3 regions of the Pseudomonas sp. BNK-30 genome follow, and region 3 is predicted to be linked to each of the others. Evidence: riboswitches for the same ligand, from Rfam matches in the RefSeq annotation. Region 3 holds a riboswitch; each other region holds the start of a gene.

Region 1 (9,426 bases), 1.6 Mb from region 3:
CCACAACGGGCCCTGCTTGCGCCAGCAGGCCAGGGCCAGGCGGGTCTTGCCGAGCAAGGCGTAGGTCAATGCCACCAGCCTTGCGGGAATATAGTTGAGTACATCGTCGATGCGCGCCGCGCACCACCCGAAGCGTTCAAAACGTTCATTGCGGTAGCCCCACATGGCATCCAGCGTATTGCTCAAGCGGTACAGGACCACGCCCGGCGCACCGGCCACGATGAACCAGAACAGCGCGGCGAACACTGCATCGCTGCCGTTCTCCAGCACCGATTCGGTTGCGGCCCTGGCCACGGCCGGCTCATCGAGTTCGCGGGTCTCGCGGCTGACCAGGTAACCGACGCGGCGCCTGGCCTCCTCCAGATCACCCTGGCGCAAGGCACTGGCCACCGGCAGCACATGCTCGCCAAGGCTGCGCAGGCCCAGCGCGCAATACAGCGCCAGCACGTCAACCAGCCAGCCAATGCCGGGCAGCCAGGAGAGGATCAGCGCCACCAGGGTCAAGGGCACCACTGCCAGGAACCAGGCACTCACGCCGTGGCTGCGCCAACCGCGCCCGCCGGCATTCAGGCGCTGCTCCAGGCTCGACGCCAGGTTACCGAAGGCCACCAGCGGATGGCGCCGCTGCGGCTCGCCGAACAACGCATCCAGGGCCACGCCGGCCACGGTCAGCAAGGCGACGCTCATGGGCGCTCCCCCCATTGGTTTTCATACAACATGTCGCTCAAGGGCCGTTCTTCGGCCCAGTTTTCCATCACCAGCATGGGTGCCGGATAGAATTCGGTGACAGGCCCCAGGCACAGCACCGCCACCGGTTTGGCGCCGGCTGGCATCCCCAGCAGCGCGGCCAGTGCCTGTGGGTCGAACAGCGAGACCCAGCCCAGCCCCAGCCCTTCGACGCGGGCCGCCAGCCACAGGTTCTGAATGGCGCAGGCGAGCGAGGCGAGGTCCATTTCCGGCAAAGTCCGCCGGCCGAAAATGTGTGGCTCGCGGTTGTCCATCAACGCCGCCACCCACACTTCGGCGCAGTCGTTGATGCCTTCTACCTTGAGCTTCATGAATGCGTCGGTGCGCTCGCCCAAGGCGTGGGCCGTGCGCACCCGCTCCTGCTCCACCAGCGCCTGGATACGCCCGCGCAGCTCACCCTGGGTGATGCGAATGAAACGCCAAGGCTGCATCAGGCCAACGCTGGGGGCCTGGTGCGCGGCAGCGAGCAGGCGGCCGAGCACTTCAGGCGCAACGCTGCCGCCGGCGAAGTGGCGCATGTCGCGGCGCTCGCCGATTGCCCGGTAGACGGCCGCGCGTTCGGCATCACTGAAGGCGTGCTCGCTCATGGCCGCAACAGCGCCGCCGCCGCCTCAGGGTTGGAGGGAAAATAGAAGTGCACATAGGATGCCGTGAGCCGACCAAGGCGATAGACCGCCTCGTTGCCGCGCCCGCCGTTGGGGCTCTGGCCGCGGGCGATGGGCTGCAGTTCGGTGCTGGTCAGCGAGTGGTGGTAGGTGTGGCCGCGCAGGGTGCCTTCGGGCAGTTCCACAGCCTGCAGGGCCAGCGCCGCCAGGCGTTTCTGCATGGTCGCCTCGCCGGGCAGCAGGCCAAGCAATGCGGCACGCTCGCCGGCCACATCGGTCAGGGCATCGAGCAGGTAAAGCATGCCACCGCACTCGGCCAGCAACGGCTTGCCTGCGCCGTGGTGCGCACGGATCGCGGCGCACATCGGTGCGTTGGCGGCCAGCGCATGGTGATGCAGCTCAGGGTAGCCGCCCGGCAGGTACAGGCTGTCCACGGCGGGCAGCTCGCGGTCGTGCAGCGGCGAGAAGAACGCCAGCTGTGCGCCCAGGTTGCGCAGCAGGTCGAGGTTGGCGCCGTAGGTGAAGGCAAACGCTTCGTCCCGGGCAATGCCAATGCGCACACCCGCCAGCGTGGCGCTGCACGTCGGTACGTCCGGTGCGGCGAATGCCACCGGCGGCGGCAATGCGGCATCGCAGCTGCTGCCCAGTGCTTGGGCGGCAGCGTCCAGGCGCGCATCCAGGTCATTCAGCTCGCTGGCCTGAACCAACCCCAGGTGGCGGCTGGGCAGCTCGATACCGCGCTCGCGCGACAGCCCGCCGTACCAGCGCAGGCCTTCGGTCAGGCTACCTTCGAGCAACTGCGCGTGGCGCAGGCTGCCGACACGGTTGGCGAGCACGCCAGCGAACGGCAGGTCGGCCTGGTAGCGCGCCAGCCCCAGGGCCAGTGCGCCAAAGGTCTGGGCCATGGCCGTACCATCGATCACGGCAAGAACCGGCACGCCGAAGTGGCGCGCCAGGTCGGCACTGGATGGGGTGCCGTCGAACAGGCCCATGACGCCCTCGATCAGGATGAGGTCGGCCTCACCCGCCGCTTCCCACAGCAGGCGCCGGCTTTCCTGCGCACCGATCATCCACAGGTCGAGCTGGTACACCGGCGCCCCACTGGCACGCTCAAGGATCATCGGGTCGAGAAAATCAGGCCCGCATTTGAACACACGGACCTTGCGCCCCAGGTTGCGGTGCAGGCGGGCCAGGGCCGCAGTCACGGTGGTCTTGCCCTGGCCAGATGCCGGTGCTGCGATCAGAACGGCTGGGCAGTGGCGCGTCTGACTCACAGTTCGACGCCCTTCTGCGCGCGGATACCGGCCTGGAAGGCATGCTTGAGCATACCCATCTCGGTGACGGTGTCGGCCAGCTCGACCATTTCGGGCTTGGCCGCGCGGCCGGTGACGATCACATGCTGCATGGGGGGGCGCGCCTGGATATCGCCAAGCACCTGATCGAGGTCAAGGTAGCCGTGCTTGAGGGCGATGTTCAGCTCGTCGAGCACCACGAACTGGATGCTCGGGTCCTGCAGCAGCTGGCGCGAAACCGCCCAGGCTGCCTCAGCGGCGGCAATGTCGCGCTGGCGGTCCTGGGTTTCCCAGGTAAAGCCTTCGCCCATCACGTGGTAGCGCACCTGCTCGGGGAAGCGCCGGAAGAACAGCTCCTCGCCGGTGCTGTTGCGGCCCTTGATGAACTGCACCACACCACACTGCATGCCATGGCCCAGGGCGCGTGCGAGCATGCCGAACGCCGAGCTGCTCTTGCCCTTGCCATTGCCGGTCAGCACCAGCAGCAGGCCGCACTCGTTAGGGGAATTGGCGATGCGCTCGTCGATGATCGCCTTCTTGCGCTGCATACGCGCCAGATGACGTTCGTCGCGTTCGGTGGTTTCGCTCATGGGGGTCTCCGCAGGCTGTCGCCCCGCAAAATACGGCGACAGGTCGATAGGCGGGCAGACGGAGAACGCGCAGGAGCCGTGGCCAGATGCCACGGTGCACCGCGCATCACCCTCCGTGATGCCGTTGGCAGTGACAGGCCGGTCTCCGGGCTCGTGAGCGGGCGTTGGCCCGGGCCTGCGCGCCTTCCCGGATACTGGTATCCAGTGGCCGTGCGCGGCTTTTGACTCACCTACCGTTGCGGGGGCAGCGCCGGACTCGCACCTTGCAGGCGCACACCGGCTTCCCAGTTTCACCCTGCCCAGACGAGCTGGCAGGGCACCTGAAACACGCGCGAAGGTTAGAGTGTTGCACCGGGAGCGTCAATCGAAGGGCGGGGATTTCGCTTGAGGGTTCAGGCGCTCTTGATAGGGAGCGCGGCCCGCGCGGCGCGCATCGGCCACCTTGCGAGTGGCCGGCTTCGCCATCAGGGGTTCTGTGCCAGGTGCCCCTGGGTAATCACCCGTTTTGCCTGCAGGTAGGCTTTGGACCAGTAGCTGTTGGACAGGTAGTCCAGGCGCACGGTGCCACCGGTGGACGGAGCATGCACGAACCGCCCTTCGCCCACGTAGATGCCGGCGTGGCTCACCTGCGAGCCACCGCTGGTCGCGAAGAACACCAGGTCGCCCGATTGCAGTGAGTGAACGTCTACGGTCGGCGCACGCATGACGATCATTTCTCGCGTGGAGCGAGGCAGGCTGATGCCCGCCGCGTCCCGGTAGACGTAGTTGATCAAGCCACTGCAATCGAAACCGGAGTCGGGAGTGTTGCCGCCCCAACGATACGGCGTACCCACCAGGCCGATTGCGCGGATCAGCACGTCGTTGGCAACCGGGGACGCTATGGGTTGGCTGTACGGGACCTGTGGCTGTACCACAGGCGCCGGTGCCGGGGCACGGCCGGAGCAGGCGGCAAGCAATGCCACCAGGGAAAGGAATGCGAAGCGCGCCATCATCACCATGGCCAGAACATCCTGTCTGAGATCGCTGGGCTGCAACCGAAAAGTGTTGAGAATTTAGATTAGACGCATTCTGTAAATGCGCACGGCGACGAGCTTTTCAAGCTTCGTCGCCGCGGCAGGGTACATCATTTTGATATCAGTTGCGTGCGATATTGCTCGCTGGCGCCATGGCCAAGGCGCGCTTGGCTTCGATGAAGGTCTTGCTCCAGTAGCGATCACCGAGGTTGTCGATGCGCACACCACCGCTGCGGCGGCTGCTGGAATGAATGAACTGGTTGTCGCCCAAGTAGATGCCGGCATGGCTGACACGGCCACGGCCATTGGTGCTGAAGAACAGCAGATCACCTGGCTTGAGCTTGTTGCGGGCAACTTTGGGCGCATCGACCTTGATCATTTCGCGGGTCGAGCGCGGCAGGTTCATGCCGGCCTCTTCGCGGAACAGATAGCCGATGAAACCGCTGCAATCGAAACCGGACGCCTGCGAGGTCCCACCGAAGCGGTAACGGGTACCGATCAGGGACATGCCGCGCTCCAGGATGCTGTCGGCCAATACTGGCAACTGATAAGGCTTGCTGTTGCTGGAGAACGCCTGAAGGTCATCTTCAGTGGCCAGCTCTTGCTGCTCGCCGAATACGGACGATACCGAAGCCTTGGCCTCGGGCGCCGACTGGGAGGCGACCGGGGTGTGATCCTGGGGCTGGGAAACAGGGCCTTGGGCCGCGCAGCCAATCAGCAGGGTCACGAGTGCGAGGGGCACGAGGGGTGCGAAGCGCTTGAGCATGGGCACGACCGTGTCTGTAGTCCTTTAGAAGGGGGAAACTATGCCTTCTATCAGGGCCATTTGCAAATTTTATCGAAAAAGATGTGACTTTTTCGTTTTGCCGCTCAAAGCCGCGTATTTACGGGCTTACCAGCCGAGCGTTTCTTTCAGGAACGGGATGGTCAGCTTGCGCTGCGCCTGCAAAGAAGCCTGATCGAGCCGCTCGAGCAGGTCGAACAGCGCACTCATGCTGCGCGTACCACGGGTAAGGATGAAATGGCCGACTTCGTCGGTCAGGTGCAGGCCACGGCGCGAGGCGCGCAATTGCAGGGCGCGCAGCTTGTCTTCATCAGACAGGCCGCGCATCTGGAATACCAGCGCCAGGGTCAGGCGGGACTTGAGGTCGGGCAGCTTGATCGGCAGTTCGCGCGGCGAGGCCGAGGCCGCCAGCAGCAGGCGCCGGCCGCTGTCGCGCAGGCGGTTGAACAGATGGAACATCGCCTCTTCCCACTCCGCCTTGCCGGCAATCACATGCAAGTCGTCGATGCACACCAGCTCGTACTGCGCCAGGTAATCGAGCAACCCGATGCCCCGGTCGAGCAACTGCGCCAGCGGCAGGTACACAGCGGCTTCGCCACGCTGCTGGAAGCGGTGTGTGGCAGCCTGCAACAGATGGCTACGGCCGACACCCTGCTTGCCCCACAGGTAGATGAGGCTCTCGGTCCAGCCGGCGTCGGCTTCGCACAGCCGCTCGACGTAGCCCAATGCCGCTGCATTGGCGCCCGGATAGTAGTTGATGAAGGTGGCGTCATCGCGCAGGCGCACACCCAGGGGCAACTGGATCGGTGGTTTCATGCTCGCGGGCGGTCGGGGGACCACAGGGGGCCTAGGGTGATCGGTGTGCAAAGTCTATACCCGCAATGCGGGGGGCACAATCGCGAAGGCACGTAGCACAAGCAAAATCAACGAGTTGCAAGGCAGTCTGGCTTATAGATCAGGGTCGACCTCCCCCGCGTACATGTCCGATTCCTTGTACAGGTCATGCACATGGCGCAGCAGCACCATGACCACTGCCGCCACCGGCAAGGCCAGCAGCACGCCGGTAAAGCCGAACAGTTCGCCCCCGGCCAGGATGGCGAAGATCACCGCCACCGGATGCAGGCCGATACGGTCACCCACCAGCAACGGTGTCAGCACCATGCCTTCCAGCGCCTGGCCGACCATGAACACTGCAACGATACCCAGCATCGGGTACAGATCGCCGCCAAACTGGAACAGCCCGGCCACCAGCGCCGCACCGATGCCAATGATAAAGCCCATGTAGGGCACGATGGCCGCCAGGCCGGCCAGCATGCCGATCAGCAGCCCCAGCTCCAGCCCCACCAGCATCAGCCCGGCGGAATAGATCACGCCGAGCGCCAGCATGACCATCAACTGGCCACGCACGAACGCCCCCAGCACCTCATGGCATTCTGCGGCCAGCCCGACCACCTGCGCCTCGCGCTGGCGCGGCAGCAGGCTGCGCAACTTGGCCATCATCAGGTCCCAGTCGCGCAACAGATAGAAGCCCACCACCGGGATCAGCACGAAGTTGGCCAGCCAGGCCAGCAGCGCCAGGCTCGACGCAGTGGCCTGGGACAGCAGCATGCCGACGATGTCGGTGGTCTGGCCCATGTGTTCACTGACGGCGGCCTTGATCTTGTCGAACTTCCAGAACCCGTCGGCCAGGCCCAGGCGGCTCTGTACCCAGGGCAGCGCCACATGTTGCAACCAGTCGAGCATCTGCGGCGTCAGTTCGTACAGGCGCACCAGCTGTTTGGCCAGCATCGGGATCAGGATGAGCAGCAGAACCAGCAGGATCAAGGTAAACAGGCTGAATACCACCACCACGCCCCAGGTCCGCGACAGCCCCATGCGCTCCAGGCGGTCGACCAGCGGGTCGGCCAGATAAGCCAGCAGGATACCCACCAAAAAGGGTGAGAGGATGTTGTGCAGGCCATAAAGAAGCAGGGCAATCAGCAGGGCTGCGCCCAGCCAGATCCAACGGCGCATATCAGTCATGGTCGCTCTTCCTTACCAGCGAAAACGCAGGCCGTCGAACGGTTTGGGGGCTACGGCAGCCGTTGCAGGCTGCCCTGCCGCAGCCTCGGTTGCGGGTGCAGGCGTTGCCGGGGACGGGACGGGAGGCGCCTGCTCAGCCGGGACCTCCTGCAACTTGGCCAGGCCCAGCTGCGCGCGCAACTGCTCAGCGTTGGCAGTGACGCCGTAGGTCAACGTCTTGCCGTCGGCCATTTGCAGGCGCGGGCCGTAAGGTTCGAGAACGCGGTTCAGCTCAGCGTAACGCTGCAGGTTCGCGCCTTGCACCTGCACTTGCAACTGGCTGCTGGCACCTGGCCGGGTCACGTAACGTGGCGCCAGGCGGTTGCTGACGGCGAGCATCACGGCATCGGCCAATGCGGCCTGGTCAGCGCCTTCGGCGCTACCTTGCTCGCGCTTGTCGCCCAGCCACAACTGCCATTTGCCCTGCCACTTGCCATCGGTTTCAAGCGCGTGCACTGCCAACAGGGCGTCGGCGCCATAACGCTCGGAAGCTTCGCGCAGTGGCGCCGGATCGCTGCCTTCGAGCTGCTTGGCGTTGGCCACCAGTTGTTCCTGCAGGTCGGCCAGCGGCAGGCGCAATGGCAGGCCGCGGTGCTGGGCGGCACGGCGCAGGGACTGGGCGCTGGTCTGGCCATCGCCAACCAGGCTGCTGCCCTCGACACTGTCGTTGAGCCACCAGCCGAGGATCGACGGCCGGTTGCTGCCCCACAGCGCCAGCCCGGCCTTGCGCAAGGCCCGCTCGGTGCTGCCCGGGTCGAACTCGACCATCACCGACTCAGGCGGGCCGGCCTCGGTACCGACCTGGTTGATGACCTGTTGCGGGTCCTTGCGCAGTTCGGCCAGCGCCGGTTTTTGCGGCGCCTTGGGGTCGCCGGTCAGGCGCAGCACCAATGTATCGAGTGCCTTGGTGGTGGCTGCGGCGCGGGCTTCAGCGCCCTGCCCTTCGAGCGGTTCGCGCACCTGATAGAGCCCGGCAACGTTTTCGGCCTGGGCGGCAATACTGACCAAGGCAAGGCAGCCGGCTGACAGATAATTGAGAAGACGCATTGAGGATTCCTGTCCAGTCGAGCTTCAAGCTGCAAGCTTCAAGCTGTAAGAAAAAGCAGTCAGAACCCCAACGCTTTCGCTTGCGGCTTGGGGCTCACTGCTTGCAGCTTATACAGAAGGAACTGCATCAACCACCCGCGAGCCTTTTTCAGCAATTTACTGCCCTGCCCGTCGGCCTGAGGATGGCCGCTGCACGGCAACCCTGATAAAATCGCGCGCCTTCACAGACCTCTGACGTTTCAGGCAGCCGCCGCTCCCCAGCCGGCCTTGGCCGTCACGGTCGTTTTTACGAATCCCTCCCCCTTAAAGGCCTGGATCAATGAGCAAGCAACCCTCCCTGAGCTACAAGGACGCCGGTGTAGACATCGACGCCGGCGAAGCACTGGTCGAACGCATCAAGGGCGTGGCAAAACGCACCGCACGCCCTGAAGTCATGGGTGGCCTGGGTGGCTTCGGCGCCCTCTGCGAGATCCCGGCCGGCTACAAGCAGCCGGTGCTGGTCTCCGGCACCGACGGCGTCGGCACCAAGCTGCGCCTGGCGCTGAACCTGAACAAGCACGACAGCATCGGCCAGGACCTGGTCGCCATGTGCGTCAACGACCTGGTGGTCTGCGGCGCCGAGCCGCTGTTCTTCCTCGACTATTACGCCACCGGCAAGCTCAACGTCGACGTCGCTGCGACCGTGGTTACCGGCATCGGCGCCGGCTGTGAACTGGCCGGCTGCTCCCTGGTTGGCGGCGAAACCGCCGAAATGCCGGGCATGTACGAAGGCGAAGACTACGACCTGGCCGGTTTCTGCGTCGGCGTGGTGGAAAAGGCCGAGATCATCGACGGCTCCAAGGTCGCTACCGGCGACGCGCTGATCGCCCTGCCGTCTTCGGGCCCGCACTCCAACGGCTACTCGCTGATCCGCAAGATCCTCGAAGTGTCGGCAACCGACATCGAGAACACCCAGCTCGACGGCAAGCCGCTGACCGACCTGCTGATGGCGCCGACCCGCATCTACGTCAAGCCACTGCTGCAACTGATCAAGCAGACCGGCGCCGTCAAGGCCATGGCCCACATCACCGGTGGCGGCCTGCTGGACAACATCCCGCGCGTTCTGCCGAAAAACGCCCAGGCCGTGGTTGACGTGGCCAGCTGGCAGCGCCCTGCGGTATTCGACTTCCTGCAGGAAAAAGGCAACGTCGATGAGCACGAGATGCACCGCGTACTGAACTGCGGCGTGGGCATGGTCATCTGCGTGGCGCAGGACCAGGTCGAAGCAGCACTGAATGTTCTGCGCGC
Region 2 (9,426 bases), 820 kb from region 3:
CCGGCTGGGCATCACCATCGTCTACGTCACCCACGACCAGGAAGAAGCCATGCGCCTGTCCCAGCGCATCGCCATCTTCAGCCACGGCAAGATCGTCGGCCTGGGCACCGGCTATGACCTCTACCAGAACCCGCCCAACGCCTTTGTCGCCTCGTTCCTGGGCAACTCCAACTTCCTGCGCATCACGGCCAGCAGCAACGGTGCCGGCAGTTTCGAAGGCCAGCCAGTAGCGATCCGCCTGACGCCTGGCCTGGCGGCGGGCCAGGATGCGCTGATCATGGTACGCCCGGAAAAGGCCCTGGCACTCACCGCCGACCAGGCTGCACGCGAGCCGTTGCCCGCGGGCTGGAACGAAGTGCTTGCCAAGGTCGGCGAGGTGCTGTTCCTCGGCGAAAGCCAGACCTGCCATGTAATGACCCCGGGCGGTACTGAACTGACCGTGAAAGCACTGTCGGCTGCGGGTATGTCCATGCAGCCCGGAGACACCGTGAAGGTCCGCTGGGCGGTTGCAGATGCCTGCATCTACACCGAATGGGCGCAAAGCGACCTGAGCAAGTCGGCCGGCGCGCACTGAGCATCAGCAGCAGGTAAATGATTGACGCGCATCCCGCCCAATAGTCATACGCGCGCCAGTTTCAGGCATCCTGCGCCGCCGCGCGCGGGGTGAAACGGGAGCCGGTGCGTCGGGGGCCACGACAAGTCCGGCGCTGCCCTCTCAAGCCCGTGGTGTTTGTACCTGGAGGCGACTGCGTGCCGCAGTCGCACTTGGCGACGGTGGCTTACAGCTTCAGATTTGAGCTGACTGTATCGGCCTCATCGCCGGCAAGCCGGCCACACAGGGACCCCGCTGCTCTCGAGCTCAGCGCAAACCCAGTAGGAGCTGGCTTGCCGGCGATGACGGCTGAACCGCCACTGCAAAAACCACTACCCGGCACAAATGAAATAGTTATAAGATAACGTTTCATTTGACATCCATTCCTGCCTGCGACCCCTCCATGACAAGTGCCGCCGCCACCCCCACTCAGCTCACCCAACGCCTGCAGAGCATCGATGCCCTGCGCGGCCTGGTGATCCTGTTCATGCTGCTCGACCACGTCCGCGAGACATTTTTCCTGCACCGCCAAGTCAGCGACCCGATGAGCATCGACGCCACCGACCCGTCCCTGTTCTTCAGCCGCACCCTGGCCCACCTATGTGCACCAGTGTTCGTACTGCTCACTGGCCTGTCAGCGTGGCTGTACGGCGAGAAGTATCAGGGCCGCAGCGATGTCTCGGCGTTCCTGTTCAAGCGCGGCCTGTTCCTGGTAGTGCTGGAGTTCACCCTGGTGAATTTCGCCTGGACCTTCCAGCTGCCGCCCAGTGTCATCTACCTGCAGGTGATCTGGGCCATCGGGGTCAGCATGATCGCCCTGTCGCTGCTGGTATGGCTGCCGCGCCCGGCGCTGGTTGTGCTGGGCGCAGTGATCATCGCCGGGCACAACCTGCTCGACAGCCTGCACTTTGGCGCTGAGTCGGCGATGCATGTGCCGTGGGCGATCCTGCATGACCGTGGCTGGCTGGAGCTCTCTGAAAGCCTGCGCCTGCGCACCTCCTACCCGGTACTGCCGTGGATCGGCGTCATTGCCTTGGGCTATGGCCTGGGCCCTTGGTTCGCCCGTGGCAGCGATGCCGGCCAGCGTCAGTACCGCCTGCTGCTGGCAGGGGTCATCGCCCTGCTCGGCTTCATGGCGCTGCGCATGCTCAATGGCTACGGCGAAGCGCCGTGGAGCGGCTACCCGACGCTTACCCAGACCGTGATGAGTTTCTTCAACATCACCAAATACCCGCCTTCGTTGTTGTTCCTGGCCCTGACCCTGGGCTGCGGCCTGCTGTTGCTGCGCGCCTTTGAGCGCGCAGGGCAAGCCCGCTGGATCGGTGCCCTGGCGGTGTTTGGCGCGGCACCGATGTTCTTCTATCTGCTGCACCTGTACGTGTTGAAACTGATGTACCTGGCCAGCGTCGCCCTGTTCGGCCGCAATCACGGCGACTACTTCGGTTTTGACGGCATTGGCGCGGTGTGGCTGGGTGCTGTGCTGCTGGCCATGGCGCTGTACCTGCCGGTGCGCTGGTTCGCCAGGCTCAAGGCGCGCCGACGCGACATCACCTGGCTCAAGTACTTCTGATTTAGCGTTTTCACCGGCTGCCTGATGGTCTACCATGCGGGCCGCCGGTTTCCACCACGGAAATAATAGGGAATCCCAGGCCGCCCAGGCGCGCCAAACGGAACTGCCCCCGCAACTGTAGGTGCCGAGCCCGCTCCATCGATGCCACTGGATCAGCCGATCCGGGAAGGCCGGAGCCGGGTGATGACGCACCAGTCAGGAGACCTGCCGGCTTACATTCACCAACCGGCGGGGTGTCCGGGATTGGCCATCAGAGTTGCCCCTGTCGCCTGCAGGGGCGCGGCGATGCCTGTCCGTGCGTTCCTTCCGTGAACTGTCCGATAGGAGATCGCCCCGCATGCTGTCCCGTTTCGCCACCCTGCTCGCCGGCTTGAGCCTCACCGGCGCTGCCCAGGCCGCCGCCACGCACTACCCGCTGACCGTGGACAACTGCGGCATGCCGCAGACCTTCACCCACGCCCCCGAGCGCGCAGTCACCATCGGCCAGGCCGGCACCGAAATCCTCTACGCGCTGGGGTTGGGCGACAAACTGGCCGGCACATCGCTGTGGTTCAACAACGTCTTGCCCGAATACAAGGCGCAGAACGACAAGGTGCCGCGCCTGGCCGACAACGACCCGAGCTTCGAAGCAGTGGTGGGCAAGCGACCAGAGTTGGTGGCGGTGCAGTTCGAGTGGATGGTCGGCGCCCAGGGCGTGGTCGCGACCCGTGAGCAGTTCAACGAACTGAAGGTCCCCACCTATCTGCTGCCCTCAGACTGCGAAGGCAAGGACAACCTGGTGGGGGCCGATGGCACGCGACTACAGGCGTTTCAGGTCCAGAGCATCTACAAGAGCGTCAGCCAGCTGGCGGAAATCTTCGACGTCCAGGACCGCGGCGCGGCACTGAACAGCGACCTCAAGGCGCGCCTGGACAGCGCCAGGCAACAACTGGCCGGCAAAGACCTGAGCCAGACTTCGGCACTGTTCTGGTTCTCCAGCGCCGACCTCGACATCGACCCCTACGTTGCGGGCCGCCAGGGCGTGGCGGACTTCATGCTGCGCACCCTGGGTGTACGCAACGTGGTCGAGTCCACCGAAGAGTGGCCCACGGTGGGCTGGGAAACCATCGCCAAGGCCAACCCTACGTGGCTGATCATCGCCCGCATGGATCGCCGCCGCTTTCCGGCCGACGACTACCAGAAGAAGCTCGAATTCCTGCGCAGCGACCCGGTAACCCAGCACATGGATGCCGTGAAGAACAACCGCATCATCATCCTCGACGCCGATGCCATGCAGGCCGGTATCCGCCTGTTCCGGGGCCTGCAGACCCTGTCGGCAGCCTTCGCCAGCGGTAAAGCGGCGCCGTGATGAACCGTAAGCTGCCCTGCTGCGCCCTGGCCCTGGTTGCCCTGCTCGGCGCGCTGCTTGCCGGCACCGCCATTGGCGAGACCACCGTGTCACCCAGCGTGGTGTACCAGGTACTGGCCAACCACCTGTGGCAGGCCGGTTACCCGGTCGACCCGATCGACGCCGGTATCGTCTGGAACTACCGCCTGACCCGCACGCTGGTCGCCGCAGCCTGTGGCGCAGGGCTGGCGACCTGTGGGGTGATCCTGCAGGCGCTGCTGCGCAACCCGCTGGCCGAACCCTATTTGCTGGGCCTGTCGGCCGGGGCTTCGACCGGCGCCGTGCTGGTAGGCCTGCTGGGCCTGGGCAGTGTTGCCCTGAGCATGTCGGGCGGCGCCTTTGTCGGCGCCGTCGCGGCCTTCGCCCTGGTCCTGGTGCTGGCCCGCGCAGCCGGCCCGAGCAGCAACAACGCCCAAGTGATCCTGGCAGGGATTGCCGGCTCGCAACTGTTCAACGCCCTGACGGCGTTTCTGATCACCAAATCGGCCACGGCCGAACAGGCTCGCGGCATCCTGTTCTGGCTGCTGGGCAACCTCAGTGGCGTGCGCTGGCCGTCAGTATGGCTGGCGCTGCCGGTGGCGCTGTTCGGGCTGGTGGTGTGCCTGTGGCACCGGCGCACACTGGACGCTTTCACCTTCGGTACCGATTCGGCGGCGTCGCTGGGCATTGCAGTGCGGCGCAGCCAGTTGCTGCTGATCAGTTGCGCGGCGCTGGTGACGGCGGTGATGGTGTCCATCGTCGGCGCCATCGGTTTTGTCGGGCTGGTCATCCCGCATGCCCTGCGCCTGATGCTCGGCCCAGGCCACAGCCGCCTGCTGCCGGCCAGCGCCCTGGGCGGTGCGCTGTTCCTGATCGCTGCGGACATGCTTTCACGCACGCTGATCCCCGGCCAGGTGATTCCAGTGGGCGTGGTCACAGCGCTGATCGGCGCACCTGTGTTTGCGTTGATCCTGGTCAGCCGCAGGGGGCGCGCATGACGGCCATGACACCCCCAAAGGTCGCCCCGCTCGCCTGCCAGGGCTTGGGTTTGCAACTGTCGGGCACCCCCGTGCTGCGCGATATCAACCTGACGATCGCCGCAGGTGAAACCCTTGGTATCGTTGGCCCGAATGGCTCCGGCAAATCCTCCCTGCTCAAACTGCTGGCCGGGCTGCGCACGCCGCATAGCGGCAGCGTGCAATTGCTCGGCGAGCCGCTTGCGCGCCTGCCGCGCAGGCGCATCGCCCAGGCCCTGGCGCTGGTCGAGCAACAGGCCGACACCCTCGACGCCATCAGCGTGTTCGACGCCGTGGCGCTAGGGCGTACCCCTTGGTTGTCCGCCCTGGCGCCGTTTTCCCAGGAGGATCGCGCGGTCGTCGAGCAGGCCCTGGCCGACCTCGATGCCTCGCACCTGCGCACGCGCATCTGGAGCTCGCTGTCCGGTGGCGAACGCCAGCGCGTACACATTGCCCGCGCTCTTGCCCAGCGCCCGCAGGTATTGCTGCTCGATGAGCCGACCAACCACCTCGACATCCAGCACCAGCTGAGCCTATTGCAACAGGTACAGGCGCTGCCGGTAACCACCCTGGTGGCCCTGCACGACCTGAACCAGGCGCTGACCTGCGACCGCGTGGCGGTGCTCGAACACGGCCGTCTGGTGGCCCTCGGCAAGCCGCTGGAGGTACTGACCCCCGAGCGTTTGCTGAGCACCTTCGGCGTACATGCCCACTACCTCACCGACCCCTTCGACGGCGCGCGCATCCTGCGCTTTCGCGCCCCCTGAACCAGGAAGCTCCCGCATGCTGTTGCGCACTACCGTCCTGCTGCTCGCCAACGCTCTGCTACCTCACGCTGCGCTGGCCGACGTGCACGAAGTGAAGATGCTCACCCGCGGCGCGGCCGGTGCCATGGTCTACGAGCCCGACCACCTGCGTATCGCACCGGGTGATACGGTACGTTTCGTGCCGACCCAGAGCGGCCACAACGCGGCCAGCCTGCCCAGGTTGCTGCCGGTAGGCGCCGAGGCTTTCAAGAGCAAGCTGAACCAGCCCTTCGAGCAGACCTTTACGGTGCCAGGGGTGTACGGCGTCCAGTGCATCCCACACCTGGCCATGGGTATGGTGATGCTGATCCAGGTGGGCGATACCGGCTTGACCGAATTGCCAGCGGATTTGCCTGCGCGGGCACGTACGCGCCTGGCAGCCCAACTGCAGCAGTTGGAGGCCGGCCAATGAACCGTTTGCTTCTGGCCCTGCCACTGCTGGGCCTGGCGCCCTTGGCGCTGGCTGAATCCGCACAGTCGCAGAGCAACGGCTTGGTCGAAGACAGCAGCTGGAGCATCCTCAACCGCACGGTCTACGACCAGCGTGACTACAAGCATGGCGGGCGCAACAGTGCCGCCCGCAATGCCTACAAACCCCGCAGTGAACGCAATGGCCTGGCCGAGGAATGGGCCTACGGTTTGATGGGTACATTCCAGTCCGGTTTTACCCAGGGCCTGATCGGTGTTGGCGTCGATGCCCATGCCTACCTTGGCGTACAACTCGACAGCGGTGGAGGTCGAACCGGCAAGGCTCGCCTACTCGGTGTGGACAACGATGGCCACCCTAAAAACGAATACAGCCGCGGCGGTGCCGCTCTGAAGCTTCGCCTGTCCGACACAGTGCTTTCCTATGGTGAGCAGCGAGTGAAAACGCCGGTATTCAGCTCTTCCGACAGCCGTTTGCTACCCGAAACCGCCACCGGTTTTTTCCTCACCAGCAATGAAATCGACAAGGTCAAGCTGGTTGCCGGGCACTTCAACGAAAGCACCGACCGCAATGCTTCAAGCCATGACCAGGGCTTCGTGGTGAACTACTCCAACGCCCGCCAGGGCAACAGCTTCGACCTCGCCGGTGCGGTGTGGAACCCCAGCGCTGCCTTGAGCGCCAGCCTGTACACCTCCCGCTATGAAGACACCTGGAACCAGCACTACCTGGGCAGCACCCTCACCCATGCACTGGATGACCGGCGCAGCCTGAGCCTGGACCTCAACCTGTACCGCACCACCGACACCGGCAAAGCGCTGTCCGGGCGCATCGACAACACCACCTGGAGCCTGGTCTCGCGCTATAGCCAAGGCCCCCATGCTTTCAGCCTGGGCTGGCAGCAGGTGGATGGCAACACGCCGTTCGACTACGTGACCCGCGGTGCAATCTATATTGCCAACGCCGTGCAGATGTCTGACTTCAACGCACCCAACGAAAAGTCCTGGCAAGCGCGCTATGACCTGAACATGGGCGCTTATGGGGTGCCGGGGTTGAACCTGACGGCGCTGTATGTGCGCGGGTTCGATATCGATGGCACGCACGTGGACCCCAACGGCGGGTATGCGTACCTGGGCTATGGCAAGGGTGGCAAACACTGGGAGAGGGACCTTGAGGCGCGGTATGTGGTACAGAGTGGCAAGGCCAAGGGCACGGCGTTTTCACTGAGGCACAATGTGCACCGCGGGGATACGGCGCAGGCGGAACTGGACGGCAACCAGATCCGCCTGGCCGTGGAGTGGCCGTTGTCGGGCGGGCTCTGAGTGGTTTCATCCTCCTTGTGCGCCGGTTTGATGAGGCCCTTGGCGTTGCGGGTATCCACCCTCGTCACTGCAAAGCAGGAAAGTTCCTAAATGACCTGGTACTGCTCCATGTGCGTAGTCCGCCACACCGGGTCATCCTCTACGTTGATCACCGTGAAGCCCTGCCGCTCCCAGAACCGGATCGCCCCTGCCAGAAACGGATGGGTGTGCAGGTACAGACACTCAACGCCTGCCTCGACGGCGTGCTCACGCAAGGCCTGGAACAATGCCGCGGCCAGGCCGTTGCGCCGGTATTCGGGGAGCACGAACAGGCGCACGATTTCGACGACGCGTTTGCCGTGGTAGTCGAGCTGGTGGAAGCGATGGTCATAGGGCAGGTAGCCAATGACTGCGATCAACGTGCCACGATCACGGGCTTCCAGAAAGTGCCCGTCGCCATCCAGGTAAGTCGCCTCGAAATGGGCCAGGTCTTTGGGCAAAGGCGAATGGGCGAGCATGGGGAACAGCTCGCGTCGGGCACTGTCGACGAAGGCAACGACTTCATCGATGGCGTCACGGCCGGGTGATTGCAAGGTCCAGTCGGGCATGGGGTTGAAGCGATGGCCTGGGGAACGTGTTTCTACCCTACAGCATCGGACGGCGCAATGCATGGTCGGCCCGACCTCGCTATAATCCCCGGCCTGAAACGCGCCCAAGGCCAGCCCATGCCCCGCCTCTGCAAGTTGTTGCTGCCCCTGCTGTTCGCCGCTGCCCTCACCGCCTGCGACCAGAAACCGACTCGAGAAGAGCAGATCGTGGCCAGCCTGCCCTTGCAGGAGGCCTATGAGCACAACATCGACCGCATGGCGTTGCTGCTGACCCGCAGCCACCCGCAACTCGACGAAGAAACAATCCGCAGCGTGCTGCGCAAGCACCTCACGGTCGAGGATCAGCGCCAGGACCTGTTCAAGCTCTACAGCGAAAAGAACTTCAGTGACGCCGAGTTCGCCACTATCGTCGAGGTGACTCGGGACCCGGCAAAGGCCAAGGCCTTGGAGCAGACCGAGGACGGCCAGCAACTGAGCGCGAAACTTACCCGGCTGATGCGCGAGACAGCACGCGATGAAAAGGCCCAGGCACTCGCAGCGCAGCGCCTGCAACGGGTGCAGGACGAGCTGGACGCATTGGAAAACGCCGGTTCCTGAACGATTGCGACAGCCCCACATCCCTCCCGTAGCGGTGCAAGCCCATAACGAGTAAGGTTATTTCTTTTGCGTCAGTGAGGTCTGGATTGCCACACGCCAAGCATGGACTGCGCCTGGACTTGCGCACGCTGATCCTCAGCCTTTGCACACTCACAGCCCTGGTGATGCTCTGTGCCAGCTACTTCGCCAGCTACCGGGTGCAGCGCCAGTTGCTGATCGATAACGCCCTGGAGGCCAACCGGGTATATGCGGCGAAGCTGGCGGCAATCACCGAAACCTTCATCGCCACTGCCTTGCAACAGCTGTCATTCAGCGCCAGTGTGCAGGGGCGGCAACTGGCCGACGGCGCTGCGCTGGAAGCAGAAACCACACGGTTGCTGCGCCAGAGCATGGCCTTCAACTCCACCTTCGTGGTCGATGCCGAAGGTATCGTGAGGGCGATTTCACCCGCTGCGCTGCGCCATTACCTTGGCCGCAAGGTACAGACGCCCGGTACTGAAGAGGCATTGCGCGAGCGCCGGCCCCTGGTGTCGACGCCCTACCTGTCGGCGGCCAACAACCTGGTGGTGGCGCTGTCGCAGCCGATCTTCGATGCCAACGGCCGCTACCTGGGCTATGTCGGCGGCAGCCTGTACCTGCGCGAACGCAACATACTCAACAGCCTGCTGGGCGAGCATTTCTACAAGGACGGCTCCTACCTCTATGTGGTCGATCGCAACCGCCGCCTGCTCTATCACCCCAATGCCGAACGGGTAGGCAGCGTGGTCGAAGGCAATACCCTGATCGACCAGCTGACCGAACTGCAGCACGGCACGCGGCAGGTCATCAATAGCCAAGGGGTAGCCATGCTGGCGGGCTTCGCCACAGTGCCCAGTACCGGTTGGGGCGTGGTGGCGCAACAACCGCTGGCGCAAACGGTGGCGCCGTTGAGTCATCTGATTCTCACTGTCATGGGCATCTCGGCCCCCCTGGCACTGGTGGGCAGCCTGCTGCTGTGGTGGCTGGCGTTGACCATCGCCAGGCCACTTTGGCAACTGGCCGCCGGCGCCCGCACCATGGACCGCACCGGCAACGCCGAACGGCTGCACAGGGTACATGCCTGGTACTTCGAGGCTGCGGAACTAAAGCGGGCCATGCTGTTCGGCC
Region 3 (9,426 bases):
GTAGCAGGTTCACCTCATCGACGTACAGCACGCCGCCATCAGCCTGGGCCAGCACCCCTGGCGAAAATTGCGCCTTGCCCTGCCCCAGTGCCGCATCGAGGTCGAGCGTGCCGACCAGCCGTTCCTCACTGGCGCCCAGCGGCAGGGTGACGAACGGCCCCTCACCGAGCAGGTCGGCCAAGCCGCGAGCCAAGGTACTTTTGGCCATGCCACGCGGGCCCTCGATCAGCACGCCGCCGATTTTCGGGTCGATTGCGGTCAGGCACAGCGCCAGCTTCAGGTCGTCTGCACCGACCACGGCCGCCAGGGGAAATTGCACGGGTTCACTCATTTCAAGCTTGTTCCTCGCCGTCGAGCAACTGCTCCTCAAGGGCTTCGCGGTATTCACCAGGCGCTTCCCAGAGCCCGCGCTGCTGGGCCTCCAGCAATCGCTCGGTGAGGTCTCGCAAAGCCTCGGGGTTATGCTCACGCATGAAGTCGCGGGTCGCCGGGTCAAGCACATAGGCATCGGCCAGCGACTGATAATGATGGTCATCGATCAGGTGTGTGGTGGCATCGAAAGCGAACAGGTTGTCGACCGTCGCCGCCAGTTCGAAGGCCCCCTTGTAGCCGTGCCGCTTGGCCCCGTCGATCCATTTGGGGTTGAGGGCTCGGGCGCGAATGACCCTGTTCAGTTCCTCTTTGAGGGTGCGGATACGCGGCCGATCGACCTGGCTGTGGTCGCCGTGATAACTGGCCACCACCGCACCGGACAAGGTTTCGGACGCCGCCAGCATGCCACCTTGAAACTGGTAATAGTCGTTGGAATCGAGCAGGTCGTGCTCATGGTTGTCCTGGTTCTGCAGCACCGCCTGGACCTGGCCCAGCCGCCTGGCGAACTGAACACGCGCCGGGGTGCCTTCGTCACTGCCACCGTAAGCGTAGCCGCCATGGTTGAGGTACACCTCGGCCAGATCGTCCCGGCTATGCCACAGGCGGCCATCGATTGCATTCTGCACCCCGGCCCCGTAGGCGCCGGGCTTGGCGCCGAATACCCGCCAACCGGCCTGGCGTGCAGCCTGTTCGGCCTCCACCCCTTCAGCCTGCAGCGCCGCTCGCTCGGCACGCACCCGCGCCGCCAGGGGGTTGAGGTCATCCGGTTCGTCCAGCGCCGCTACCGCCTGTACCGCGGCATCGAACAGGCGGATCAGGTTGCCGAAGGCATCGCGGAAAAAGCCCGAGACACGCAGGGTCACATCCACCCGTGGGCGATCGAGCAGGCTCAACGGCAGGATCTCGAAATCGTCGACACGCTGGCTACCGGTAGCCCATACCGGGCGCACGCCCATCAGCGCCATGGCCTGGGCAATATCGTCACCGCCGGTGCGCATGGTTGCCGTGCCCCACACCGAAAGGCCAAGCTGGCGCAGATGGTCGCCGTGGTCCTGCAAATGGCGCTCGAGGATCAGGTTCGCTGAGGCGAAACCCAGGCGCCAGGCAGTCGTGGTGGGCAGGTTGCGTACATCCACCGTATAGAAGTTGCGGCCCGTGGGCAGTACATCCAGGCGACCGCGGCTGGGTGCCCCGCTGGGGCCGGCTGGTACGAAGCGCCCCGCCAATGCTGCGAGAAGGCCATTGATCTCGGCCGGCCCGCAGGCATCCAGGTCTGGAGCTACCTGCTCCTGTAAGGCCTGCACCACCTGACGTACCGGCTGCCATTGCGCCTCGTCGGGCAATTGCAGAGCGCCGCCCAAAGCTTGCTCGATCACCTGCAGTGCCAGCAGTTCAAGGCGTTCCCGGCTGTCGCCAAAGGTACGCCACGGTGCTTCGCTTACGGCCTGCAGTAGTGCCGGGCGCGGTCCCGCCCAGTTTTGCCCCAGGTCACAGTCCAATGGGTCGAAGCCCAGCACCAAAGCCTTGGCGAGTGTGCGCAACAAACTGGCGTTACCACCCCGACCATCACCGCGCTCGACCCGAAGCAAAGCCAGCAAGGTGTCGATCCGCAGGCGGGCTTGCGGAGACTGGCCAAATACGTGCAGGCCATCACGGATCTGGGACTCCTTGAGATCGCACAGGTAGGTATCCAGGCGTGGCAGCCATACGGCGGCGTCGTCCAGTTGCCCTTCCAGTTGCAGCTCCCGGTCGATGTGGTTGGCCTTGACCAGCTCGAGAATGTCGCGCTGCAGCTCACGGGCGCGGCGCGGGTCGAGCATCTGCGCTTCATAGAACTCATCAGCCAGCTGTTCAAGCTCGCGCAACGGCCCGTACGTTTCGGCTCGGGTCAGCGGTGGCATCAGGTGGTCGATGATCACTGCCTGCGTGCGGCGCTTGGCCTGGGCTCCCTCGCCCGGGTCGTTGACGATAAATGGGTAGATGTTCGGCAGCGGGCCGAGTAGCGCATCCGGCCAGCACTGGTCAGACAGGCCGACGCCTTTGCCGGGCAGCCACTCCAGGTTGCCATGTTTGCCCACATGGATGACCGCATCGGCGGCAAAGGCGTGGCGCAGCCAGAAATGGAATGCCAGGTAGCCATGCGGCGGAACCAGATCCGGGTCGTGGTACACCGCACTGGGGTCGACCTGGTAACCGCGTGCCGGCTGGATGCCGACGAAGGTCAGGCCATAGCGCAGCCCGGCCACCATCAGGCGGCCGCTGCGGTACATCGGGTCCTGCTCGGGCGCCCCCCAGCGTTCCAGCACAGCCTTGCGGTTGGCTTCGGGCAGGCGCTCGAAAGCGGCCTGGTAATCTGCCAGGCTCAGGCTCTGGGCGCAGGGGCGCTGGTCGAGGTGATCGAGATCGTTGGTGACGCCGCCGAGCAACTGGTGAATCAATTGGGTGCCGCTGTCCGGCAGTTCGCCCAGCGGGTAGCCTTCAGCCTGCAGCGCCTTGAGAATGTTAAGCGCCGCCGCAGGGGTATCGAGCCCAACACCATTGCCGATGCGCCCGTCCCGGGTCGGGTAGTTGGCCAGCACCAGCGCAATGCGCTTTTGCCCATTGGGCAGGCGCGCCAGCGCCACCCAGCGCCTGGCCAGCTCGGCGACAAAATCCATACGCTCCGGATGGGCGCGATAGCACACCACGTCAGACTGGCTGCGCTCGCTGCGCCAAGCCATGTCCTTGAAGCTCACCGGCCGGGTAATGATGCGCCCGTCCAGCTCGGGCAAGGCAATGTGCATGGCCAGATCGCGAGCGCCCAGGCCTTGCTCGCTGGCTTCCCAACCGGGTTGGTTGTCTTGCGCACAGATGGCCTGCAGCACCGGTATGTCCCGGCGAAACGGCCGCAGGCTGGGACGCTCCGGACTGGACATGGCAAAGCCCGTGGTATTGATCAGGACCTCGGCGCCCGCTTCGTCCAGCCAGTTTTCGACCTGTTCCAGGCAGGCGCTTTCCTTGAGGCTGGCAACGGCGATCGGCAGCGGATTGAGGCCGGCCGCCTGCAGGCGCTGGCAAAACACGTCGATGAACGCGGTATTGGCTGCCTGCAGGTGCGAGCGGTAGAACAGTAGCGGCGCTACCGGGTGCTCCGGGTGCCACTGGGCGTACCAGTCCTGGAGCGTGGCATTGGGAGTACCCGGGTGATACACCGAGGTGCGTGGCAACGGTTGCGGTGCATCCCAGCTGTAATCGCGGCCCAGCCACTGGCTGGCCAGGTACTTGAACAGATTGACGGCGTTGGCCTTGCCGCCCTGACGCAGGTAGTGCCAAAGGCGCTCGGCTGGCTCTCCAGTGACGGTGCCAAGCCCGGTCAATTCGGGATCGGGGCGGTCGTCACCGGGCACCAGGATCAATTGCACGCCGCGTGAAGCCAGTTCGACCAGTTGTTCCACCCCATAGCGCCAGTAGCCGACGCCACCGTGCAACGACACCAGGATCACCTTGGCGTGGCGCAGCACCTCGTCGACATACAGGTCGACGGAGGCATGGTTCTGCACCTGCATGGGGTTGGCCAGGCGCAGGCTGGGGTAGTCGTCCGGCAGTTGCTCGGCGGTTTCGGCGAGCAACGCCAAATGCGAGTCGCCGCTGCAGAGGATCACCAGCTCGGCGGGTGTCTGGCCGAGGTCGGCGATGCTGTCGTCCGGCACGAAGCCGCCGGGCTGGGTCCGCAGCAGGTGCATGGGTCAGGCGCCCAGTGCCTGGCGCAGACGCGCTTGCAGGTGCGCGGCATCAAGGTCTTGGCCGATCAGCACCAGGCGGGTGATGCGCGGCTCATCGGCACGCCAGGCGCGGTCGAAGTGCTTGTCGAAACGGGTGCCTACACCCTGCACCAGCAGGCGCATCGGCTTACCGGGAATGGCCGCGAAGCCCTTGGCGCGGAGGATGCCGAACTCCACCACCAGTTGGGTCAGGGCATCGAGCAGCAGCGCTTCGTCGGCCTCTGGCAGGTCGATGGAGATGGAGTCGAAGGCATCGTGATCGTGATCATCGTGGCCTTCACCGTCGTGATGCGAATCATGGTGAGTGCGGCGCCCATCAATGTGCGCCTCGGACTCTGCCCCGACGCCCAGCAGCACGTTCAGCGGCAGGCGGCCGCTGCTGGCCTCGATCACCTTGACCGCAGGCGGCAATTCTTCGGCCACTTCGGCGCGCACTTTGGCCAGGCCTTCGGCGTCGATCAGGTCAGCTTTGTTCAGTACCACCAGATCGGCACTGGCCAGTTGATCGGCGAACAATTCGTGCAGCGGCGACTCATGGTCCAGGTTGGGGTCGAGCTTGCGTTGGGCGTCGACCTGGTCCGGGTAGGCGGCGAAGGTACCGGCGGCGACAGCTGGGCTGTCGACCACGGTGATAACCGCGTCGACGGTGCAGGCGTTGCGGATTTCCGGCCACTGGAAGGCTTGCACGAGCGGTTTTGGCAGTGCGAGGCCGCTGGTTTCGATGAGGATGTGGTCGAGGTCGCCACGGCGCGCCACCAGTTCACGCATGACCGGGAAGAATTCTTCTTGCACGGTGCAGCAGAGGCAGCCATTGGCCAGTTCGTAGACGCGGCCGCTGGCCTCTTCTTCGGTGCAGCCGATGCTGCACTGCTTGAGGATTTCACCATCGATGCCGAGTTCGCCGAACTCATTGACGATGACTGCGATGCGTCGGCCTTGTGCGTTGTCGAGCATGTGCCGGAGCAAGGTGGTTTTGCCCGAGCCGAGGAAGCCGGTGACGATGGTGACGGGGAGTTTGGCCAGTGTTTTCATGTCGCGTTGCCCTTGGCAGGATGGCGCGGGCATGCGGGACGAAAGCCGCGGCCAGGTCGGCCGGGCTCGTTCGCCACCGGATCACCCCGCCCGGTTGATAGTCGAAAACGTTGCGAGGCAGGTCTCCTGGCTTGCACCGTTGCGGCCCTTTCGATCACGGGGCTGGCGGGATGACGCCTTCCCGCGCTTGGGCGCAGTGGCTATGTCGATCCGTTACCGGTGCTTACAGTTGCGGGGGCAGCCGCGGCTTGTACCGCGTTCCCGTCTTAGCTTCGGCCTGGCCGAAGAACCTCGAAGCGGCAAGGCTACGCGGGGGGTGGCAGGTGGTCAACTGTTGGCGTGCACCACCCACGCCCCTCTCCAATTAACCCTGCTCTTGCTGTTGCTGTTGCTGTTGCTGTTGCTGTTGCTGTTGCTGTTGCTGTTGCTCTTGCTGTTGCTCTTGCTGTTGCTCTTGCTGTTGCTCTTGCTGTTGCTCTTGCTGTTGCTCTTGCTGTTGCTCTTGCTGTTGCTCTTGCTGTTGCTCTTGCTGTTGCTCTTGCTGTTGCTCTTGCTGTTGCTCTTGCTGTTGCTCTTGCTGTTGCTGTTGCTGTTGCTTTTCTAGCGCGCAAGTACAGGCACCACAGATCGCGACTTCAGGAGGCCGAGCGCAGGTCTTGCGAAGGGAGGTGACGGGCATGGATGCCCGTCAAGCGCTGCGGCCCATGGATGGGCCGTCAGCGCGGTCCTCCCGGGAGCAAGGCCGGAGCGAGGGAACCCCGGAGCGTAGCGTAGGGGCCGGATGATAGGAGCCAGCCTTTTTTGGTTACTTTTTGGGGCGTTTGCCAAAAAGTGACCCGCCGTAAGGGCGGAAAGGTGAGTGAGCGCCGCCACCGCAAATGGATATGCCCGCATGAATCAAAGCCCTCGCATGAGCTTCTGGCTTCTGGCTTCTGGCTTCTGGCTTCTGGCTTCTGGCTTTCAGCTAGCGTGAATATCTATTTGCCGTGGCGGCGCTCACTCACCTTTCCGCCCTTACGGCGGGTCCCTTTTTGTCTTGGCAAAAAGGAACCAAAAACCGCCTGCTCCCATCATCCGGCCCCTACGCTTCGCTCCGGGGTTCCCTCGCTCCGGCCTTGCTCCCGGGAGGACCGCGCTGACGGCCCATCCATGGGCCGCAGCGCTTGACGGGCATCCATGCCCGTCACCTCCCTTCGCAAGACCTGCGCTCGGCCTCCTGAAGTCGCAATCTGCGGTGCCTGTACTACCGCGCTCTGAAAAGCAAAAGCAAAAGCAAACAACGGCAACGGCAACGGCAACGGCAACGGCAAGCAAATCGTGACCTACGATTGACGCAAACCCTGCCCCGTGCTCTCCTTGCACCTTGCGTTCAGGTGCCCCCTCTGGGGGTGAAACGGGAAACCGGTGCGTCGCAGGCCCTCGATCAGGGCCGGACAATCCCGGTGCTGCCCCCGCAACGGTAAGCGAGCGAAGCGTCTAAACCACTGTGCCACATCGTACGGCATGGGAAGGTGACGCTTTACCAGGAGCCCTGCTCCTCCTCGCAAGCCCGGAGACCGGCCTGGCGTTCATCAACACCCCGCGGTGGGCGGGCGCTGTCGCATTTCCCTGGGCCATTCAAGCCCGGGGTTGCCGCGCTTGCCTGTTGCTCAATCGGCACAATGCCCTACAAAGCAGAGGAACGCGTCATGCCCGTCACCAGCGCCAAACACGGTATCGCCACCCCCGTCACCCTCAGCCAGCGCGTGGTCATCGCCGCCGCTGCCAGCCTGTTGGGCCTGTGCCTGATCTACTTTGCCGGCTTCTCACACATCGAAGCCGTGCACAACGCTGCCCACGACACCCGCCACAGCGCCGCGTTCCCTTGCCACTGAGACCGCCCCATGATCAAGCGCATTGCCCGCACCGCCGGGTTCAGCGGGCTGCTCGCAGCCTTGTTGTTGACCCTGCTGCAAAGCTTCTGGGTCGCACCGCTGATTCTTGAGGCGGAAACCTATGAATCGGCAGCCCCCACCACCGAGCACCACAGCCACGATATCCAGGCAACCGTTGGGCATGAACATGCTGCGGCGCACGAACACAGTGCCGATGCCTGGTCACCGGAGGACGGCTGGCAGCGCATCCTCGCCACCACCGGTGGCAACCTCGTCGTAGCCGTCGGCTTCGCCCTGATCCTTGCCGCGCTGTACAGCCTGCGTGAGCCCAACCGCGTCACCACCGGCGCATTATGGGGCTTGGCCGGGTTCGCCGTGTTCTGCCTGGCACCCACCTTGGGCCTGCCGCCAGAGCTGCCAGGCACCGCAGCCGCAGACCTCGGCCAGCGCCAGAACTGGTGGATTGGCACCGCCGCCGCCACCGCGCTGGGGCTTGCATTGCTGGTGTTCGCTCGTCATTGGCTGCTCAAGGCCCTCGGGGCAGTATTGCTGGTAGTGCCGCATTTGATCGGCGCTCCGCAACCCGAAGTCCATGAAAGCCTGGCCCCAGAAGCCCTGGAAACACAGTTCAAGATCGCTTCGTGGGCAACCAACGCTGCCTTCTGGCTGGCTCTGGGCCTACTCAGCGCCTGGCTGTACCGCCGTTCCAGCCAGGCTTGATGGCAAGCCACCACCCGCTGCCGGCGCTTTACGCCGGCTTTGGTTGCCGCCGGGGCTGCCCGGTTGAGGTCCTGGACGATCTGCTGCACCAGGCACTTCATGGCCACGGGCTGACGCTGTCGGCGTTGCGCGGCATCGCCAGCATCACGTCGAAAGCCGACGAACCTGGCCTGCGACAACTCGCCGAACGTCACAATTTGCCCCTGCTGGTGTTCGACGCCTCGCAACTACAGGCTTACGAGCCACAACTGAGCCATCGCTCTGCGGTGGCATTCGCCCACAGCGGTTGCTGGGGCGTCGCGGAGAGCGCAGCCCTGGCAATGGCCCATCATGAACGCGGCAACGCCACGCTTGTGGTGACGCGGCAAACGCTCGGCGCCGCTACCCTGGCCCTTGCCTGCGGCGGATAATTGCCCCACCCATTCACCTGCAAGGATTTTCCATGACGGTCTACTTCATCGGCGCCGGCCCCGGCGACCCGGAATTGATCACGGTCAAAGGGCAACGCCTGATCCGTCAGTGCCCAGTGATCATCTACGCCGGCTCCCTGGTGCCCGCGGCAGTGCTCGACGGGCACCAGGCCGAGACCGTGATAAACAGCGCGGAACTGCACCTGGAGCAAATCGTGGAGGCCATGCACGCGGCCCATGAAAAAGGCCAGGATGTCGCCCGTGTTCACAGTGGCGATCCCAGCTTGTACGGCGCAATCGGCGAGCAGATCCGCCATCTGCGCGAGCTGGGTATCGATTACCAGATCATTCCGGGTGTAACCGCTACCGCTGCCAGTGCCGCGTTGCTGGGCTGCGAGCTGACGCTGCCTGAGGTGGCGCAGACGGTCATTCTAACCCGCTACGGGGACAGCTCACCCATGCCAGCAGGCGAGCAACTGGGCGACCTGGCGCGTCATGGTTGCACCTTGGCGATCCACCTCGGCGTGAAACACCTGGCTCGAATCGTCGATGAGCTTGTCCCCCATTACGGCGCAGGCTGCCCGGTGGCCGTTGTTCACCGCGCCACTTGGCCCGATCAGGACTGGGCACGGGGCACCCTCGAGGATATCGTCGAGAAGGCAGCCGCGAAGGGTTTTCGTCGCACCGCGCTGATTCTCGTCGGGCACGTACTGGGCGATGCTCCGTTCGCCGAGTCAGCCCTGTACCGCGCCGGGCATGCGCACCTTTATCGCCGGGGCAGTTGAACATTGCCAAGCTGATACAGACCGTAGCAGACTCCAGGCTCCATCCCGCGGACCGGAGTCGCGCCCATGCTGGAACTACGCCCCAATTGCGAATGCTGCAATAGCGATCTGCCGGGCGACAGCCCTGACGCGCTGATCTGCTCGTTCGAATGCACATTCTGCAAAAGCTGTGCTGAAACCCACTTCAATGGCCGCTGCCCCAACTGCTCAGGTCAATTGGTCGCACGCCCCACCCGGGTTGGTACGGCCTTGAGCAACAACCCACCTGCCACTGAGCGCGTGCTCAAGCCCCACGCCCGCTGTGCTTGAACAACTTGCAGCCACAAGCATCGGCGAAAAAATACCCTGGCGATGCTTGTACTCAGACGATTTTGTAGGATTTTTCAACAAAGTCGTCCCCCTAACTCAACAGATCTATACTCGCCATTACCAAGGAACCGGAATGGACGTATCGTGCTGCGCTGCAGAAAGA

The links. A riboswitch is a leader RNA that binds a small molecule or an ion and turns the genes downstream of it on or off. The one in region 3 is predicted to bind cobalamin.
Region 1: it holds a riboswitch for cobalamin, as region 3 does, so the genes downstream of both, cobO (cob(I)yrinic acid a,c-diamide adenosyltransferase) here and cobW (cobalamin biosynthesis protein CobW) in region 3, are expected to answer to the same signal.
Region 2: it holds a riboswitch for cobalamin, as region 3 does, so the genes downstream of both, ACMGGN_RS12450 (ABC transporter substrate-binding protein) here and cobW (cobalamin biosynthesis protein CobW) in region 3, are expected to answer to the same signal.

Annotation. Positions count from the first base shown of each region.
Region 1 is NZ_CP179904.1:3,379,518-3,388,943, forward strand. Features, by position in the region: gene cbiB (adenosylcobinamide-phosphate synthase CbiB) at 1-687, opposite strand, end outside; gene bluB (5,6-dimethylbenzimidazole synthase) at 684-1,334, opposite strand; gene ACMGGN_RS15730 (cobyrinate a,c-diamide synthase) at 1,331-2,626, opposite strand; gene cobO (cob(I)yrinic acid a,c-diamide adenosyltransferase) at 2,623-3,234, opposite strand; cobalamin riboswitch at 3,353-3,573, opposite strand; gene ACMGGN_RS15740 (C40 family peptidase) at 3,699-4,232, opposite strand; gene ACMGGN_RS15745 (C40 family peptidase) at 4,369-5,013, opposite strand; gene hda (DnaA regulatory inactivator Hda) at 5,140-5,847, opposite strand; gene ACMGGN_RS15755 (AI-2E family transporter) at 5,980-7,053, opposite strand; gene ACMGGN_RS15760 (DUF2066 domain-containing protein) at 7,066-8,139, opposite strand; gene purM (phosphoribosylformylglycinamidine cyclo-ligase) at 8,459-9,426, shown strand, end outside.
Region 2 is NZ_CP179904.1:2,651,217-2,660,642, forward strand. Features, by position in the region: gene ACMGGN_RS12440 (ABC transporter ATP-binding protein) at 1-574, shown strand, start outside; gene ACMGGN_RS12445 (DUF1624 domain-containing protein) at 996-2,162, shown strand; cobalamin riboswitch at 2,191-2,389, shown strand; gene ACMGGN_RS12450 (ABC transporter substrate-binding protein) at 2,500-3,510, shown strand; gene ACMGGN_RS12455 (FecCD family ABC transporter permease) at 3,510-4,526, shown strand; gene ACMGGN_RS12460 (ABC transporter ATP-binding protein) at 4,523-5,311, shown strand; gene ACMGGN_RS12465 (pseudoazurin) at 5,328-5,762, shown strand; gene ACMGGN_RS12470 (OprD family porin) at 5,759-7,096, shown strand; gene ACMGGN_RS12475 (GNAT family N-acetyltransferase) at 7,183-7,683, opposite strand; gene ACMGGN_RS12480 (hypothetical protein) at 7,801-8,280, shown strand; gene ACMGGN_RS12485 (sensor domain-containing diguanylate cyclase) at 8,367-9,426, shown strand, end outside.
Region 3 is NZ_CP179904.1:1,828,731-1,838,156, reverse strand. Features, by position in the region: gene ACMGGN_RS08550 (ATP-binding protein) at 1-331, opposite strand, end outside; gene cobN (cobaltochelatase subunit CobN) at 333-4,094, opposite strand; gene cobW (cobalamin biosynthesis protein CobW) at 4,098-5,165, opposite strand; cobalamin riboswitch at 5,264-5,474, opposite strand; gene ACMGGN_RS08535 (hypothetical protein) at 5,530-5,844, opposite strand; cobalamin riboswitch at 6,520-6,745, shown strand; gene ACMGGN_RS08530 (CbtB domain-containing protein) at 6,854-7,039, shown strand; gene ACMGGN_RS08525 (CbtA family protein) at 7,049-7,759, shown strand; gene ACMGGN_RS08520 (cobalamin biosynthesis protein) at 7,777-8,169, shown strand; gene cobM (precorrin-4 C(11)-methyltransferase) at 8,202-8,954, shown strand; gene ACMGGN_RS08510 (DUF1272 domain-containing protein) at 9,021-9,263, shown strand.